Regions from separate parts of the Rhizobium sp. SJZ105 genome, predicted to be linked through region 1. Evidence: predicted binding sites of a transcription regulator. Region 1 holds the regulator's gene; each other region holds the start of a gene.
The links. Region 1 encodes LexA, which represses DNA repair genes until DNA is damaged. Its sites were predicted from a motif close to TGTTCNNNNTGTGTTCNG; they were not measured.
Positions count from the first base shown of each region.

Region 2: a site for LexA is predicted at 2,698-2,715, ahead of FB593_RS13965 (putative DNA modification/repair radical SAM protein). Genes of this name have one in related genera too.
Region 3: a site for LexA is predicted at 1,816-1,833, ahead of dnaE (DNA polymerase III subunit alpha). Genes of this name have one in related genera too.
Region 4: a site for LexA is predicted at 1,855-1,872, ahead of FB593_RS23850 (ImuA family protein). Genes of this name have one in related genera too.

Region 1 covers NZ_VIUP01000001.1:524,921-529,122, reverse strand. The annotation lists gene FB593_RS02685 (ComEC/Rec2 family competence protein) at 1-856, shown strand, start outside; gene FB593_RS02680 (glutathione S-transferase family protein) at 873-1,556, opposite strand; gene lexA (transcriptional repressor LexA) at 1,997-2,719, opposite strand; gene FB593_RS02670 (VOC family protein) at 2,931-3,812, shown strand; gene kdsA (3-deoxy-8-phosphooctulonate synthase) at 3,812-4,202, shown strand, end outside.
Region 2 covers NZ_VIUP01000003.1:381,734-385,935, forward strand. The annotation lists gene trxB (thioredoxin-disulfide reductase) at 1-122, opposite strand, end outside; gene FB593_RS13950 (Lrp/AsnC family transcriptional regulator) at 377-844, shown strand; gene FB593_RS13955 (glycosyltransferase family 4 protein) at 876-1,931, opposite strand; gene greA (transcription elongation factor GreA) at 2,023-2,499, opposite strand; gene FB593_RS13965 (putative DNA modification/repair radical SAM protein) at 2,721-3,953, shown strand; gene FB593_RS13970 (UdgX family uracil-DNA binding protein) at 3,953-4,202, shown strand, end outside.
Region 3 covers NZ_VIUP01000001.1:631,028-635,229, forward strand. The annotation lists gene dnaE (DNA polymerase III subunit alpha) at 1-1,603, opposite strand, end outside; gene FB593_RS03170 (ABC transporter ATP-binding protein) at 2,087-2,770, opposite strand; gene FB593_RS03175 (lipoprotein-releasing ABC transporter permease subunit) at 2,786-4,093, opposite strand.
Region 4 covers NZ_VIUP01000012.1:52,860-57,061, reverse strand. The annotation lists gene FB593_RS23855 (DNA polymerase Y family protein) at 1-1,120, opposite strand, end outside; gene FB593_RS23850 (ImuA family protein) at 1,038-1,796, opposite strand; gene ligD (DNA ligase D) at 2,528-4,202, shown strand, end outside.

The sequences.
Region 1 (4,202 bases):
TTATGGCATGGCACTCGTCATCGAGGTTGCAAACGAGGTGGCCTCCTGGGGCGGCAGCGCAGCGACTGGGCGTCCGCATGGCTGGTTTGTCGGTTTGGCTTCGGTGGGTTTCCTGCTGCTGACATTGCTGCGCAGCCGGCTTGCGCTTCTTGGCATCCCGTTTCTGCTCTTCGCCTTCGGCGTGTCGGCAGTTACGGCCTATCGTGATCTACCGGATCTATTGATTCACGAGGACGGCGAATTGGTGGCACTCGTGGAGGACGGCAAGGTCTCAACCACAAAAGCCCGTCCGCAGGGCTTCGTTTACGGCCAGTGGCAAAGGGCGCTGCTGCTGCCGGAAAAAACCGTGCCGCCAGATTTTATAAATGGTGAGAGCATGGCAAATACTGCTGGTTCTGACTCGAGATCGAAACTGTCGCCCGAAGACATGGCTGTGGTGGTACGCGAGATGACGGCGGCGCTCAAAGACGCCAAAGTTGGCGTCTTCACCTGCAGGAAAGACATATGGTGCGTAGCGAGCGCCGCAAGCGGAGAGTGGATCGTCGTTCTGGACGATGGCCGCTTCGCCGGAAAAGCCTGCGATATTGCCGATATCGTCGTTGTTTCCCGCAGAACCTCTTTTTCGCAGTGCCGCTCGGGTGCACTCCTGCTCAGCCGTGACATCTTGCGGCGTCTCGGTTCTGTGGAAATAGATTTTGCTAACAAGAGGGAGGAGGGTGTGGCGAGCGGGCTGCGCGCCGCAATCGCCGGAACGGACAGGCCCTGGAGCCAGCACCGTTATTACGACTGGAAAAGCGGACGTTTCGACCGTGATCTGCCGCAGCCCATCATCCGGCTGCTGGCGGCGTCGCAATGACAGCCGCCAGCATGGATCATCGGGCCTTGGCGCGCAAATCTTCAGTCAATTCGCCGATCTCGCCAACTTCCTCTTCATGACCAGCGTCGCGCCAGCTCTCCTTCAAACCGGCCTCGTACCATTCTTGCATGGCAGGCAGGGCGAGCAGCCGGTCGCAATAGGCTTTCGCTGCTGGCGAAAGATCCGCGCTGCCATAGGTCTGGAAACGGAATGCAACCGGGCAGAAGAAAGCATCGACCGCCGTGAACTTTTGACCGGCGAGATATGGCCCGCCGAATTTTGTGAGACCCTCGCTCCACAACGCATCGATCCGCTTTATATCGGCTTTAAGCCCGGCATCGCCGCCCCTGGGTTTGACCCGAATGCCCACCGACATGGGATAGAGATTGCGCAGCGAGGAAAAGCCGGCATGCATCTCACTTGCGGCCGAACGCGACCAGGCCCTCGCATGCTTGTCGCTTGCCCAGACACCCTGGTGTCTTTCGGCAAGATATTCGACGATCGAAAGCGTTTCCCAAACCGTCATACCCTCGTCGACCAGGCAGGGCACCTTGCCCGTCGGCGAAAAGGAGGAGAAGGAGACGCCTTCGCCGAACGGAATGAGCTTTTCATCAAAGGCGATACCGAGCGTGCGCATCAATACCCACGGCCGCAGCGACCATGAAGAATAGTTCTTGTTGGCTATATAAAGATCGTACATCGCGTATCTCCCGGATATGACGCGTATTTCTACACCTGCCAAGCGTTCACGGAATATCGAAAATTATCCATGGCTCCCATAAACGCCGTTGATGAATGGTGATGTGGGGTCACTGAGAGCGCGGCTTGCGATAAGTCACCCTTTGGTGACTACTAAAATCTGACTGCGCAACACGACAGAACAACGTCGCTAAAAAACAGCGGATGGGATCGCTTCGACAATTACAGCGAGCAGCCCATTCGCCACCACGCCTGTAGCGAAACCGAAGCATCTTTATGGAGCAGGAACTTAGTTTGGAAAGGGCAACGCGCATAGGCTGAATGGCGCATATCCTCGTGCACCCGCTAAAGCACGCCACGTTTGGAAACAGCCAAACCATATATAGGCGCCATCTTCACGATGACGCCTAATGTAAAGTGAGCACGTTCGGTTCGATAAGATCAATGGTAGCGGCGGATCAGCCCCACCAGCTTGCCCTGAATTTTCACCCGGTCGGGCCCGAAAATACGGGTCTCATAGGCTGGGTTTGCCGCCTCGAGCGCAATGGAGGCACCCTTGCGGCGGAAGCGCTTCAGCGTGGCTTCCTCGTCATCCACCAGAGCCACAACGATGTCCCCGGGATTGGCGGTGTTGCCGTTGCGGATGATGACTGTGTCGCCGTCGAAAATGCCGGCCTCGATCATCGAATCACCCTTGACCTCAAGAGCGTAATGTTCGCCCGTGCCAAGCATGTCTACTGGCACGGCCACATCATGGGTGTTGTTCTGGATGGCGGAAATCGGCACGCCCGCAGCGATGCGGCCCATGACCGGCACGGTGACAGCCCCGCCCAGATCGTTGGCCGGCGTCTTGGGGGCAGGGGCCGGTTCCGGCGTCTTGGGCTTGCCAAGGCTGCCTTCGATAATGCTCGGCGAAAAGCCGCGCTGCGGCCTTGCACCCGGCGTATAAGCCTCGGGCAGCTTGATGACTTCCAGCGCCCGAGCTCTATTCGGTAGCCGACGAATGAACCCGCGCTCTTCGAGAGCGGTTATCAGGCGGTGGATGCCGGATTTCGAAGCAAGATCGAGTGCGTCCTTCATTTCATCGAAGGAGGGCGGCACGCCGGACTCTTTCATTCGTTCATGAATGAAGAGAAGCAATTCCTGCTGTTTGCGCGTGAGCATGAGGAAAACACCCTTTAGAATCGTAGTGGAAGTCGCGAAACAAATACAGAACGAACACTATATGTTCCATATGTGTTCTGCAATCCCCTAAAATTTCGTGAAGGTGCCATCCGTTGCTGTGATGATTTGCCTCATAGCACGCAATTGTGCTTTTGTGCGGTCAAACCCGTCCCGGCATGCTCCGAGCGGAAGGCCAGCAGGATACATTTTCATGACGAAACCCTATAGCGTCGACCATCTCGTTTTGCCCGTGGAAGTCATAGGCGTCGCCGTGAAGCGCCTCGTCAGTCTTGGCTTTACGGTTGCGCCGGAGGCTCTGCATCCTTTCGGCACCCAAAATGCCTGCGTATTTTTCGCCGATGGCACCTATCTGGAGCCGCTCGCAATTGCTGATCCGGCTAAATATAATGCCTCAATAGAGAGGGGTGATGTATTCACCGGCAGGGATGTGGCCTTCCGGCAACGGGACGGGCAGGAGGGTTTTTCGGCTCTTGTTGCCAAGACTGAAGACGCCTTGGTTGACCATGAGCGGTTTCGGGCAGCCGGCCTTTCGGCGGGCGATGTTTTCGAGTTTTCGCGGCCTGTTCGGATGCCGGATGGCTCGCAAGGCGAGGCGGCGTTCCGGCTGGCTTTTGCGGCAAGCGGGGCGGCCGCGGATTTCTTTTTGTTCAGTTGTCAACGGCTTCAAGCCCTTCCGGGCGATCGCACCATGCTGGAGCGCCACGCCAATGGTGTCACCGGCCTCAGTGAAATCGTCCTGTTTACCGGCGGCGATGCGAAGGTGGCGGGCCTGATCGAGACGGTGTTTGGCTGTGAAGGCAAATGGTCTCCGGGCGGTGATATGGTTTTCGCGACCGGCAATGCCAGCATCAGATTGACCGGAAAACCGCCTTTCGGCGGGCAGACCCTGAATGCTCAGGATGGCAACGAAGGCGGATTGCGCGGCGCGGGCATCGTCTTTTCTTCACACGATCTTGCCGTGACAGAGGCGGTGCTTGCTGCTAATGGCGTGTCCTGCGCAAAAGCGGACGGCCGTCTGGTGGTGCCCGCGGCACCCGGTCAGGGCGTTGCCTTCGCCTTCGAGGAAAAATGATGAGCGTTACGAACAATCTTAAAGTCACTGCCGGCGACGGCGCCAGCAAGGTTTCCTTCTCGAATACCGAGCGGTTTTCGCTGATTGCCGGTCCGTGCCAGATGGAAAGCCGCGAACATGCCTTCATGATCGCTGGCGTCCTGAAGGAGCTTTGCGACAAGCTGGGAATAGGGCTTGTCTACAAGTCCTCTTTCGACAAGGCGAACCGCACTTCGCTTTCCGGAAAACGCGGCATCGGCCTGGATAACGCGATGCAGGTTTTTGCCGATCTCAAGAAGGAATTCGGTTTTCCTGTTCTGACCGACATCCACACGGAAGAGCAATGCGCCGTCGTTTCCGAGGTGGTGGACGTTCTGCAGATTCCGGCGTTCCTCAGCCGCCAGACCGATC
Region 2 (4,202 bases), on a different contig from region 1:
CCACCCTGTTCCATGCCGGCAATCAGCACGGGTTTCAGCATTGCGCGGGCCGCGTAGATCGCCGCGGTATAACCGGCGGGACCAGAGCCAATGATCAATACCTTGGTGTGGCGGGCAGACATGGAAACAATCCTTTTTAAAGTAGCGGGGCCTTTCGGCAGCAGAACATTCCAGCCGCAGCACGGTGGACAGGCCGCAACCCCTTCGTTGCCCGGTATTTAAGGTTGTCTAGTGCCTTTATTCAAGGGCAGCCTTGCGTTACCAACAAGGCAGTTGTGGATGCGCGCGCAATTTTGTGACCGGCCGGCGGCATATTGTTGCGAATCCTGCGCCTGGTAGTACAAGGAAGTTCTCCGGCTTAACGAGGAACCTCTCCGTGACCAGCGTCGAACTCGATGCCATCGATCTGAAAATCCTGCGCGAATTGCAGCGCGACGGGCGCATGACCAACGTGGAGCTGGCCGAACGGGTCGGTATTTCCGCGCCGCCGTGCCTCAGGCGCGTCCGCAAGCTGGAAGAAGCCGACGTGATCGAGGGTTATCACGCCATGTTGAACGCGCCGAAGCTCGGTTTCGATCTGGTTGCCTTCTGCATGGTCGGCCTCAAACGCCAGTCGGACAGCAATCTGAAAGCCTTTGCAGCGGCGACGGCCGGATGGTCGCTGGTGCGCCAGGCCTGGATGGTATCCGGCGAAAGCGATTTCCTTCTGCATTGCATCGCCAGAAACCTGACCGAGTTTCAGGATTTCGTCATCGAGGTTCTGACAGCGGACGAAAACGTCGACACCGTGCGCACCATGCTCACCATCCGTCAGGTCAAGCGCGTCGGTCTGGTGGAAATTTGATCGGCGGACCTTTGAGTGATTGCGCCGGCGCTTACCCGCGCCGCAACGCGTCATAGATCGTGCCGAGGCTCGTCGCCTCTTTTTCCAGCGGAAATGCAGTGCGCACATGCGAAAGTCCGGCACGGGCATGGTCCCTGGCGAGAGCAGGATCGGCAAGATAGGTTTTAATGGCATCCCGCAGGGACGCGTAGTCGCCGGCCTCAACGACCATGCCGGTCTCGCCCTTGACGATCATTTCCTCATAAGCGCCGGCATTGCTGGCAACGACAGCCGTCTCGGAAGCCATTGCTTCCAGTGGTGTCAGGCCAAAGCCCTCGTTGCGTGACGGTGCGACATAGAGGGTTAGCCGCCGATACCAGGGCTTGATGTCGTCCACCTCGCCCTGAAACGCTATGCGGTCCGCAAGACCGGCTGCTGCGACATCGGCCATGAGCTTGTCGGCGAAGGCCTTGTGCTCTGCGGTCACGCGGCCGGAGATGACGGCCGTCCATTCGGGATAGTCGGGCAGAAGTTCGATCATGGCGCGCACGAAAAGGTCTGTTCCCTTCTGGTGGCGCACCCGTCCGAAACATCCGATGAGAAATTGCCCCGGCAGGCCGGTCGAAGCGATCGTATCCTCCGGGCCGGTTGCGGGATGAAACAGCTCGGTATCGACGCCATGCATGACGACGCTGTGTGGTACTTCCAGAAACGAGCCTGAGCGGCCGCTTGTCGCGACGACCGCATCCATTTTTGAAATCAGAAAGCGGGTATAGGCGGAATGTCGCCTTTGCGCCGCCGAGGTGAACATCAGCTTCACCTTCATGCGCAGCACGTCACGCATGAGAATGCCCGGCAACATTTCGAGATTGCGGCGGGCGTGCCATATGCGCGGACCGCTGAGCGGGCCGTTTTGCCAGAGCCGCCACAGATCACGGAAGCGAACATGTGGCAGATGCTGCGGCAGGCCCGGGCCGATGACGCCCACTTTCTGACCCAGCCGGTTTTGTACCGGAATAAGCTGCACGATGGTGGAGGTAACGCCGGAGAGCCTGCGCTTGAAGTTCGGCGCAAGCACCTGCACATCTTTCAGACTGGCGTGGGACAAGATGGGCTTCCGTCTTTGCGGCTAAGGCAGGATGTTCAGTTCAGGATATCAATGCAATGCGCCCGAGGGGCGCATTGCATGAAAGGGCAGATCAGCCCCACTGTACGGCGAGAATCTCGTAACCCTTGGCGCCGCCCGGTGCGTTGACTTCGATGCTGTCACCGACTTCCTTGCCGATGAGGGCGCGGGCGATGGGCGAGGAAATGGAAATGCGTCCAGCCTTCACATCGGCTTCCTGGTCGCCAACGATCTGATAGATTCTCTCCTCGTCGCTATCCTCGTCGATAAGCTTGACGGTGGCGCCGAACTTGATCTTGGAACCGGACATCTTGGAAAGGTCGATGACTTCCGCGCGTGCGGTCAAGTCTTCGAGTTCAGTGATGCGGCCTTCGTTATGGCTCTGGGCTTCCTTGGCAGCGTGGTATTCGGCATTTTCCGAAAGGTCGCCATGGGCGCGCGCCTCCGCAATTGCCTCGATGATACGGGGACGCTCCTCCTGCTGGCGAAAGCGCAGCTCCTCCTGCAGCTTGATGAATCCACCGTGCGTCATCGGTACTTTTTCTACCATTTTTTTATCCTTCGCAGTCCTGTCGCTTTACTTGCAGACACAAAAAGAAACAGGTTCCGGAGGGGAACTCCGGAACCATGCCAAAATCATAACTAAGCCGACTATATCAGAAGACGACAACGAAATGCCAGCAAATTTGAGACGGGCATTTTCTTGCATTCGTTCAGGGCTTTAACAGATGAGATTGACATTTTTCAATAGAACATATAGTGAACATAACCATGAAGAAGTCAATCAGGCAACGGCTAGCCATTCTTTCCGATGCGGCCAAATACGATGCGTCCTGTGCCTCCAGCGGCACGACGAAACGCAGCTCTGCTGCATCCGGCGGACTTGGCTCCACGGAGGGGTCGGGCATATGCCATGCCTATGCGCCGGACGGGCGCTGCATTTCGCTCCTGAAGATTTTGCTCACCAATTTCTGTATCTATGATTGCGCCTATTGCATCAATCGTTCTTCGAGCAATGTCGAGCGGGCGCGGTTTACTGCCGAGGAGGTGGTGTGGCTGACGCTGGAGTTCTATCGGCGCAACTATATCGAGGGGCTGTTTCTCTCTTCCGGCATTATCCGCTCTTCCGATCATACGATGGAAGAGATGGTGCGGGTGGCGCGGGAACTGCGCGTCACGCATGGCTTTCGCGGCTACATCCATCTGAAATCCATTCCCGAAGCATCGCCAAAGCTTATTGAGGAAGCGGGGCTTTACGCCGACCGGCTGTCGATCAACATCGAATTGCCGACTGATAGCGGCGTCAGCCGTTTTGCGCCGGAAAAGCAGCCCGCCAATATTCGCCGCTCGATGGCTGATATCCGCCTGAAGATCGAGGAGGCGGGGGAGCCGACTGTCAGGACGCGAAAGACCAAACGTTTTGCGCCTGCCGGACAGAGCACGCAGATGATCGTTGGGGCGGATGGGGCTGATGACAGCACCATTCTGTCCACCAGCGCCCGGCTTTATGGCAGCTATGGTTTGCGGCGCGTCTATTATTCGGCTTTCAGCCCCATTCCGGATTCGTCGAAGAACCTGCCGCTCATCAAGCCGCCTTTGATGCGGGAACACAGGCTTTATCAGGCCGACTGGCTTTATCGTTTTTATGGGTTCGACATTGGTGAAATAACCGCGATCGGCGGTAACGGAATGCTCGATCTAGATATAGATCCAAAGCTTGCCTGGGCGCTGAAAAATCGCGACCGTTTTCCAGTGGACGTGAACGTGGCGGATCGCGAAATATTGCTGCGCGTGCCCGGCTTCGGTACCAAGACGGTCGCCTCGATCCTGTCTTCACGCCGGTTTCGCCGATTGCGGCTGGAGGATATCGCCCGCTTCGGCGTTTCCCTGAAAAAGGTGAAGGCCTTCATCGTTGCCGACGGCTGGACGCCGGGCAAGCTGACCGAACGGCCGGATTTGCGAGCGATGTTTGCTCCGCAGCCCGAACAATTATCGCTGCTGTGATGTACGGCCCGGTTCTGGAAGGGCGGGGCGATTTCGGCGAGTGGCGTGATGCGGCGCGCGCGGCTCTCGCCGCCAATGTGCCGCCGGAGGCGATTGACTGGCGGTTGCGGGATGAGAAAGGCGGGCTTCTCGATTTTGCCGGAGAGCCTTTGCCGGCGGCCCGTGCGGATGACGTGCAGGTGTCCGTTCCAGCCTCCTTCGTGACGTTGGCGCAAGCGATTATCTGTCATAGCGATCCGGGTCGTTTCG
Region 3 (4,202 bases), 110 kb from region 1:
AAAGCCCCTCGATCTTCTGGGCGATATCCAGAAGTCGGGCAACGACGGGTTCCTTGTCCGCCTCTTCCTGCAGGCGCGGCTCTTCCTCGATCGCTTTTGACAGCGGCGTCGGATTGGCCGGGTTGTTGGGGACCAGCTTGCAGATCTTGTCCACCTGTCCATAGGGCATTTCCAGCACGCGGCCGACGTCGCGCAATGCCGCGCGCGCCTGCAACGAACCGAAGGTAATGATCTGCGCCACCTGCTCGCGGCCATATTTGCGCTGCACGTAGCGGATCACCTCTTCGCGGCGGTCCTGGCAGAAGTCGATATCGAAGTCGGGCATCGACACGCGTTCGGGATTGAGGAAGCGTTCGAACAGCAGCGAGAAGCGCAGAGGATCGACATCGGTGATGGTCAGCGCATAGGCCACGAGCGAGCCTGCACCCGATCCGCGGCCGGGGCCGACTGGAATATCCTGCTGCTTGGCCCATTTGATGAAGTCCGCAACGATCAGGAAGTAACCGGGAAAACCCATGCGTTCGATAACGCCAAGCTCGAAATCCAGCCTGTCGCGATATTCCTGCTCTGTGTAGCCAGGTGCCATGCCGAGGGCCGCAAGGCGAAGATCAAGACCTTCGACGGCCTGACGGCGAAGCTCTTCGGCCTCTGCCCGTTGCGCCGCTTCGGGATCGTCGCTGGCACCGGTGAAGCGCGGCAGGATCGGCCCACGCTTCTTCAGCACATAAGAACACCGCATTGCGATTTCGACGGTGTTTTCCAGTGCCTCCGGAAGGTCGGCAAACAGCTCCGCCATCTCCTCACGGCTTTTCATATAATGGTCGGGGGTCAGGCGGAACCGGCTGTCATCCGAAACGATGGCGTTATGCGCCACCGCCATCAATGCATCATGCGCCTCATAATCGGCCCTCGAAGGGAAGAAGGCCTCGTTGGTGGCGACCAGCGGAATATCATGTTCATAAGCAAGTCCAATCATACGCCGCTCATGGACGCGGTCGAAACCGGACTGACGCTGCAATTCGATATAAAGCTTGTCACCGAAGAGTGATTTCAGCGCCAGCAGGCGTTCTCTCGCCTGCGCCGTATGCCCTTCCTTCAGAGCCATATCCACCGGACCACCGGAGGCACCCGTCAGAACGATCAGCCCGGCATTGGAGGCCTCCTCCAGCCATGCACGGGTAATATGCACGGACTGGCCACCGCTTTCGCCCTCCAGATAGGCGCGGCTGATAAGGTCCACCAGCCGCTCGTACCCTCCGGCATCAGCCGCGAGCAGCACGATGGCTGGAAGCTTGGCAAGGTGGCTGTTGTGATTGCGGCGATCATCCACCGCATCCTGCATGTCGATCGACACCTGACAGCCGATAATCGGCTGCAAGCCCTCATCACGCGCCTTTTCGGAAAACTCCAGCGCGACGAAAAGATTGTTGGTGTCGGTAATGGCTATGGCCGGCTGGCCGTCTGCAACGGCCTTGGACATGATTTTCTTGAGGGGTAAAGCCCCCTCAAGCAGGGAGTAAGCGGAGTGAACCCGCAGATGGACGAAACCGGGTGTTTTCAGCGTTTCGCCAGAGGTCTCTCCACGCGTAACCGTCTCGCCCATATCGTCATCCTGTCATTCTGAATCGAGGGGGCGATTTTCCGATTTTCGGCCTTCAAAGTCCACCGCCTTTCGGCGTCTATACAGGCTTCTGCGCCGGTGTGCCCTTCACAGGGCAGTGAGGATCACCGAAAAGCTGGCGACGAACACAGCGATGGAGGCGAAAGCGGCAACGTCACGGATGAAATCAGTCATTGGTCTCTCCTTACTCGTTATGTTCTAACTTTGTTCTCATTTTGTTCGATTGTCAACAGGCTTTTATTGATAGTCTCCTTGCTAACGCGGCAGAATCGGCTGCGGTTCCACCTTCGTGAATGGCAAGCCACTGACTCCAAAGCAAAAAAACCCGGAGGCAAAAACACCTCCGGGTTCGTGAAAATTCAATTGTGGAAGGACGAGTGGCTTCGCGGGAAACCTGAACGTAGACAGACTCAGCCGCAGAAAAGATCGCAAAGGCGGCGCTATGGTCGCCTTACTGCATCACGATCAGAAGTCTACGATCTTGCCGTCTGCAAGCGTCACGCGGCGGTCCATGCGGTTGGCAAGCTCGTGATTATGGGTGGCGATCAGTGCGGCAAGGCCGGACTGGCGCACCAGCGCTTCCAGCGCATCGAACACGTAATGCGCGGTCTCGGGATCGAGATTGCCGGTCGGCTCGTCGGCGAGAAGCAGGAGCGGTGCGTTGGCAACGGCACGCGCGATCGCCACACGTTGCTGTTCACCGCCGGAAAGCTCAGCAGGGCGATGTTCGCCGCGATGGCCGACCCGCATGTAATCGAGCAGCGCGCTCGCACGCTTGCGGGCCTCGCCCTGCGTCAAACCGGCGATGAGCTGCGGCATCATCACATTCTCCACCGCCGTGAACTCCGGCAGCAGATGATGGAACTGGTAGACAAAACCGATGTCGCTGCGGCGGATCGCCGTGCGCTTTTCATCCGGCAGACCATTGCAGGGCGCGTCATTGATGAAGACCTCGCCAGCATCCGGATGCTCGAGAAGCCCGGCGAGATGCAGCAGCGTGGATTTTCCGGTGCCCGAGGGGGCAACAAGCGCCACCATCTCACCACTCTTCAACTCGAAATCGGCCTTGCGCAGAATGGAGAGCGACGTCTCGCCCTGACCATAGGTCCTCTCGACGCCGGCAAGCCGCAGCACTGATTTTTTTGCCATATTGTGAAGCGGTCCTTATTCGTAACGCAGGGCCTGCACCGGATCGAGCTTGGAAGCCCGCCATGCCGGAAAGATGGTTGCCAGGAAAGAAAGCGTCAGCGCCATGATGACGACGGTAATGGTCTCGCTGATATCCATTTCGGCCGGAAGCTGGCTGAGGAAATAGAGCTGCGGATCAAACAGCACCGTGCCCGATACCCAGGAGAAGAACTGCCGGATGGATTCCACATTGAGGCAGACGATGACGCCAAGTGCCACACCGGCGAATGTGCCGACGGTACCGATGGCAGCTCCCGTCATGAAGAAGATACGCATGACGGCGCCGGAACTGGCGCCCATGGTGCGCAGAATGGCGATATCGCTGCCCTTGTCCTTCACTAGCATGATGAGGCCGGAAATGATGTTGAGCGCCGCTACCAGAACGATGAGCGTCAGTATCATGAACATCACGTTTCTTTCCACCTGCAGGGCGGAAAAGAAGGTCTGGTTGCGCTGTCTCCAGTCGGTGATATAGATCTGCCGCTCAGCTGCCTGCTCCACCAGCGGGCGGATGCCGTCTACATTGTCGGGGCGACTGACGTAAAGCTCGATTGATTGCACCAGGCCTTCGGCATTGAAATAAAGCTGGGCTTCGGACAGCGGCATATAGATCATCGACGCATCATATTCCGACATGCCGATCTCGAAGACGCCCGAAATCTTGTAGGATTTGACGCGCGGGTTGACACCCATCGGCGTCACATCGCCTTCAGGCGAAATGAGGGTGATATCGTCGCCCGCCGTCACGCCAAGCTGTGCGGCAAGCCTTGAGCCAACCAGAACCCCGTCGCCCGCCATGAAGCCGACGAGATCGCCGGTTTTGACGTTGGTGGCGACTTCCTTGATCTTGTCGATATCGTCCTGGCGAACGCCGCGCACGAGCGCACCGGAGCCGGCGCCACCGCGACCGGAGGCCAATGTCTGCCCCTCTACCAGCGGCAGGGCCATCGTCACGCCCGGAATGGCGGAGAACTTCTTCGCCAGCTCATCGTAATTGTTGAAGGGCTGGTCGATCGGCTGGACGATCATATGGCCGTTGATGCCGAGAATGCGCGAAATCAGCTCGGTGCGAAAACCGTTCATGACAGCCATGACGATGATAAGCGTCGCGACGCCCAGCATGATGCCGACGAAGGAAAAGCCGGCGATGACGGATATGAACGCTTCCTTGCGCCGCGACCGCAGATAGCGCCAGGCCACCATGCGCTCGAAAGCAGAAAACGGCCGGGCGGTCCTTTCCCGGGCGGAAGGAGCCGCACCCTTGTCAGCCTCGGCTTTTGCCATGTCGTCTCCCTGATCTGAACTTGAAAGGCCGGTTTTCACAAAAAACCGACCCCTGATCTTGATCTCATAAAGCTGGAGCGGATTTCAGGCGAAAACCGCTCGTCACTTT
Region 4 (4,202 bases), on a different contig from region 1:
AGAGACGCTGGCCACGGTTGCCGAGAATATCGACAAGCGGCGTGACATCGACAACCTGCTCCTCGATGAGTGACGACGCGACCTGCCGCTCCTCCAGCGGCTCTGCCATGATGGCGACCAGCACCAGGCGTTCGATTCCAAAGCCGGGGTCGATTTTCTCGATGCGATCGCACAACAGCTTCGACAGCCGAGCGGGATCGCGCACCGGTTTTGCCAATCCGGCTCGAATGCACTGGCGGGTGTTGTCGACACGGTGGATGACAAGATCAGAACGCCTCACGCCAAGGCCGCACTCTTGCAGTTTGGATGTCAGTTCGCCAACCAGTCGGCGTACATATTTGGCGATTGTCTCCGCGGCGCCGATTGGCTCCTGAAAGTTCTTCGCGGCTTCGACCAGCTCTGGGGTCCGTAGAGGTTCGATGGGTTCTGCCATCCGCCCGAACAGTTGGTCCAGCCGCCTACCGACCTCCGGGCCGTATCGCAGCGTCAAGGGCGCGCGTGGCATCGCGGAGAGTTCCCCGACCGTCTCGACGCCCATCACCCGCAAACCGTGGATCGTGTCCGGGGCGAGCCGGAGACAGTGGATGGGCAGTCGCGTGACTGCTTTCGCCACGCCGCCTAGCGAAACAACGGTCGTCTCCGCCGACGTCAGGCGGGTGATCGCATGCGCTGCTCCCCAGGTATCGGCGACGGCGGCACGTGCGGTCAGACCCCGTCCTCTTAATCCGTTGACCAACCCGGAGATCAGCAGATCTTCGCCGCCCTGCAGGTGGTCGGCGCCCTCCGTGTCCATGACGATACCGTCCACGCCGTCGACGGCGACGACAGGGCTGTATTGCCACAGCGCCCAAAGCGCCAGGCGCTCAAGGGCAGCGGCGTCGGCGGACGGATCGGCATTGATCATCGTTAGATTGGCAACGATCGCTTGGGCTTTACTCACGGGCATGCCGAGCTTGAGGCCGAGTTTGCGCGCGGCGGTATCGGCAGCCGAGACCCAGCGTTTGGAGCCTGATTTCGAGATGACGACGAGAGGCTGTTCAGCTGGCACGGTTCCCTCTCCATGCCGTCGTATCCGGTCTGTCGACAGAGTGGGGAAGTAGACACACACGACCCTTGGCATCACAGGCTCCTAATTCAAACTCAGCACACTCGCCTGCTTTCACGCGCATCAATTCCGCCAGCCATCGCGCCCGCCCGACGCCCGCGACTGGCAACGCCTCCGACGGGAGCACACTCACTCTCCAGCGGGTGGTGGAGGCCGTCGGGTTGCCGAAATCCGACGCCTCCGTCTGCCGACGCCACCTGCGGACAACAAGCCCCATGGTTCCGGTCTTCTCGGCAGCCAGTTGCAGCCGCCGAGATGCCACCATCGGCAATCGAACGAGTTCCCCGACCACTGCAGCCAATCCGCCGAAGGAAAGCCCCTCTTCCATCGAAGCCAGCACATCCTCCTCCTTGTCACCCTCGCAAAAGATCACCCGGTCGGGATGTAGGCCGGCCTGGGCGATAGCGGGGAAAAACAGATCGGGTCTCGTGAGGCACCATAGGACCTTGCCCTTCGAGCGCGCGGCAATTCCGGCGGCAAACAATGCCGCTGCGGCTCCATCGACCGTGCCGGCGCCGCCGCCTGCTATCTCGTGAAGAGCGCCATAGGATAGCCCGCCTCCCGGTAGATGCTCGTCCATCTCGCGAACGCCGAAGGGCAGCACGATGGCTTTCTTTGCCGCACTGCCCTCCAGGTGGGCGATGCGGTCTCTCAGTTCCTCGATGACCCGAGGATTATGGGCGCGCGACATCGTTCACGGACCTCCTCAGCTCGCGTTGCAAGGGACTCCATGCCCCTCAAAATATGGAGGTTCTCTTTTTGTTCCGTTGCCGGAAAAGAGTCAAGCGGGCGTCCAGAGGATAAATTAGGGCTGGCTGAAACACCGACACGCGAATCACCAAGCGAATCAGTGACCTAACCGCCCAGCTCCAAGTATCTGCTGGGGCTCTTTTTTTTTCGCGTTTTGCGCAGGACCTAAAACATGCCGCTGCCCAAGTAGGGTCCAAAACGAAAAAGCCTGCCGCGGGAGGAGGTGCGGCAGGCTTTTCGAAAATACCCGAACAGCACTGGGAGGAGGAGTGTTGCCGTTCCAGCAAACGCCCTTGGGAGGAGGAGTAGGACGTCCGCACATCTAACCGACGCGGGAGGAGGTGCATCAGTTCGATAACGGGATCATACCGGTCTTCCGCGCCTATTAAATAGACATCGCTGCAGCGCAGTCATGCGAGGAATGCAGGTCAGCGGCGGGGCGGAGAGAGCAGCAAGGCATATAACCGTTCGGAACAAAACGACATTCTGTTGCTTTTTGCTTGGTGAGGTCGCGTGTCGTGTCAACCGGACGTGACAGGGATGACGAACGCGATGGTTTTTCCGGTTTCTCGTCGCGGCCAACGAAACGGCAGTCGAGCGTCCAACCTGTCCGGCCCGTGCCTCATCCCGTCTTCATCCGAGGCGGGAGGCGGATTTGTACCGGGGACTGCCATGGCCAGCGATAAGCTCTCGACCTACAAACAGAAGCGCGATTTTCAGAAGACGCAGGAGCCGAGCGGCGCTGCGAAACTGAAGGCGTCGAACCGCAGGCGCTTCGTCATTCAGAAACACGACGCCACGCGGCTGCATTATGACTTGCGGCTCGAACTCGATGGCGTCTTCAAGTCGTGGGCGGTGACGAAGGGGCCATCACTCGATCCGCACGACAAGCGTTTGGCTGTCGAGGTCGAGGACCATCCGTTGGACTACGGCGACTTCGAAGGCACGATCCCAAAGGGCCAATATGGCGGCGGCACGGTGATGTTGTGGGATCGCGGCTACTGGGAGTCGGAAGGCAACAAGACGCCCGAACAGGCGCTGGCCAAGGGTGATTTCAAGTTTACGCTCGAAGGTGAGCGGCTGCATGGCAGTTTCGTGCTGGTGCGGATGCGCCACGATCGCGACGGCGGCAAGCGCACAAATTGGCTGCTGATCAAGCATCACGACGATTTCTCGGTCGAGCAAAATGGCGCGGCTGTCCTTGAAGACAACGCAACCTCCGTCGCCTCCGGCCGAACCATGGAGGCGGTCGCCGCCGGCAAGGGCAGGAAGCCAAAACCGTTCATGGTGCAGAGCGGCGACGTTCAGGCGGATGCCGTTTGGGACAGCAATCATGGACTGGCGGCGGAGGAACGTGCCGCGGATACGACGACAAAGCGAAAGCCAGCACCGAAAAAGCCGGCAAAGTCCGCGATGCCGGAGTTCATTGCGCCGCAGCTTTGCGAAACGCTCGAACGCCCGCCTTCAGGTGATGGTTGGATCCACGAGATCAAGTTCGACGGCTACCGCATTCAGACGCGCATCGAAAACGGCGAGGTGACGCTGAAGACCCGCAAGGGCCTGGACTGGACGGCCAAGTATCCGGCGATTGCGACATCGGCGGCAAACTTGCCTGATGCCATCATCGACGGGGAGATCTGCGCGCTCGATGAAAACGGCGCGCCGGATTTCGCAGCACTTCAGGCCGCACTGTCGGAAGGCAAGACCGACGAACTGGTCTACTTCGTCTTCGATTTGCTGTTCGAGGGCAATGAGGATCTGCGACAACTGCCGTTGACCGAACGCAAGGAACGTCTGCAGACACTGCTTGATGATGCCGGCGAGGACCCACGCCTGCGTTTCGTCGAACATTTCGAAACCGGTGGCGACGCCGTTCTCAGATCGGCGTGCAAGCTGTCGCTGGAAGGCATCGTCTCGAAACAGGCCGACGCGCCCTATCAATCGGGCCGTACCGAGAGCTGGGCGAAGTCCAAGTGCCGCGCTGGCCATGAAGTCGTCATCGGCGCCTATGCCAAGACCAACGGTAAGTTCCGCTCCCTGTTGGTCGGTGTCTTCAGGGGTGATCACTTCGTCTATGTCGGCCGGGTTGGAACCGGCTTCGGTGCCAAAACGGTCGATACGATCTTGCCAAGACTCCGCGAGATCGAAGCCGCTAAATCACCGTTTACCGGAATTGGCGCGCCGAAGAAGGATCCCAACATCGTCTGGGTCAAACCCGAACTGGTCGCCGAAATCCAGTTCGCCGGCTGGACAGCGGACGGACTGGTGCGTCAGGCGGCGTTCAAGGGTTTGCGCGAAGACAAGCCTGCGGCCGAAGTCGAGGCGGAAAAACCGGCATCGCCGGCAA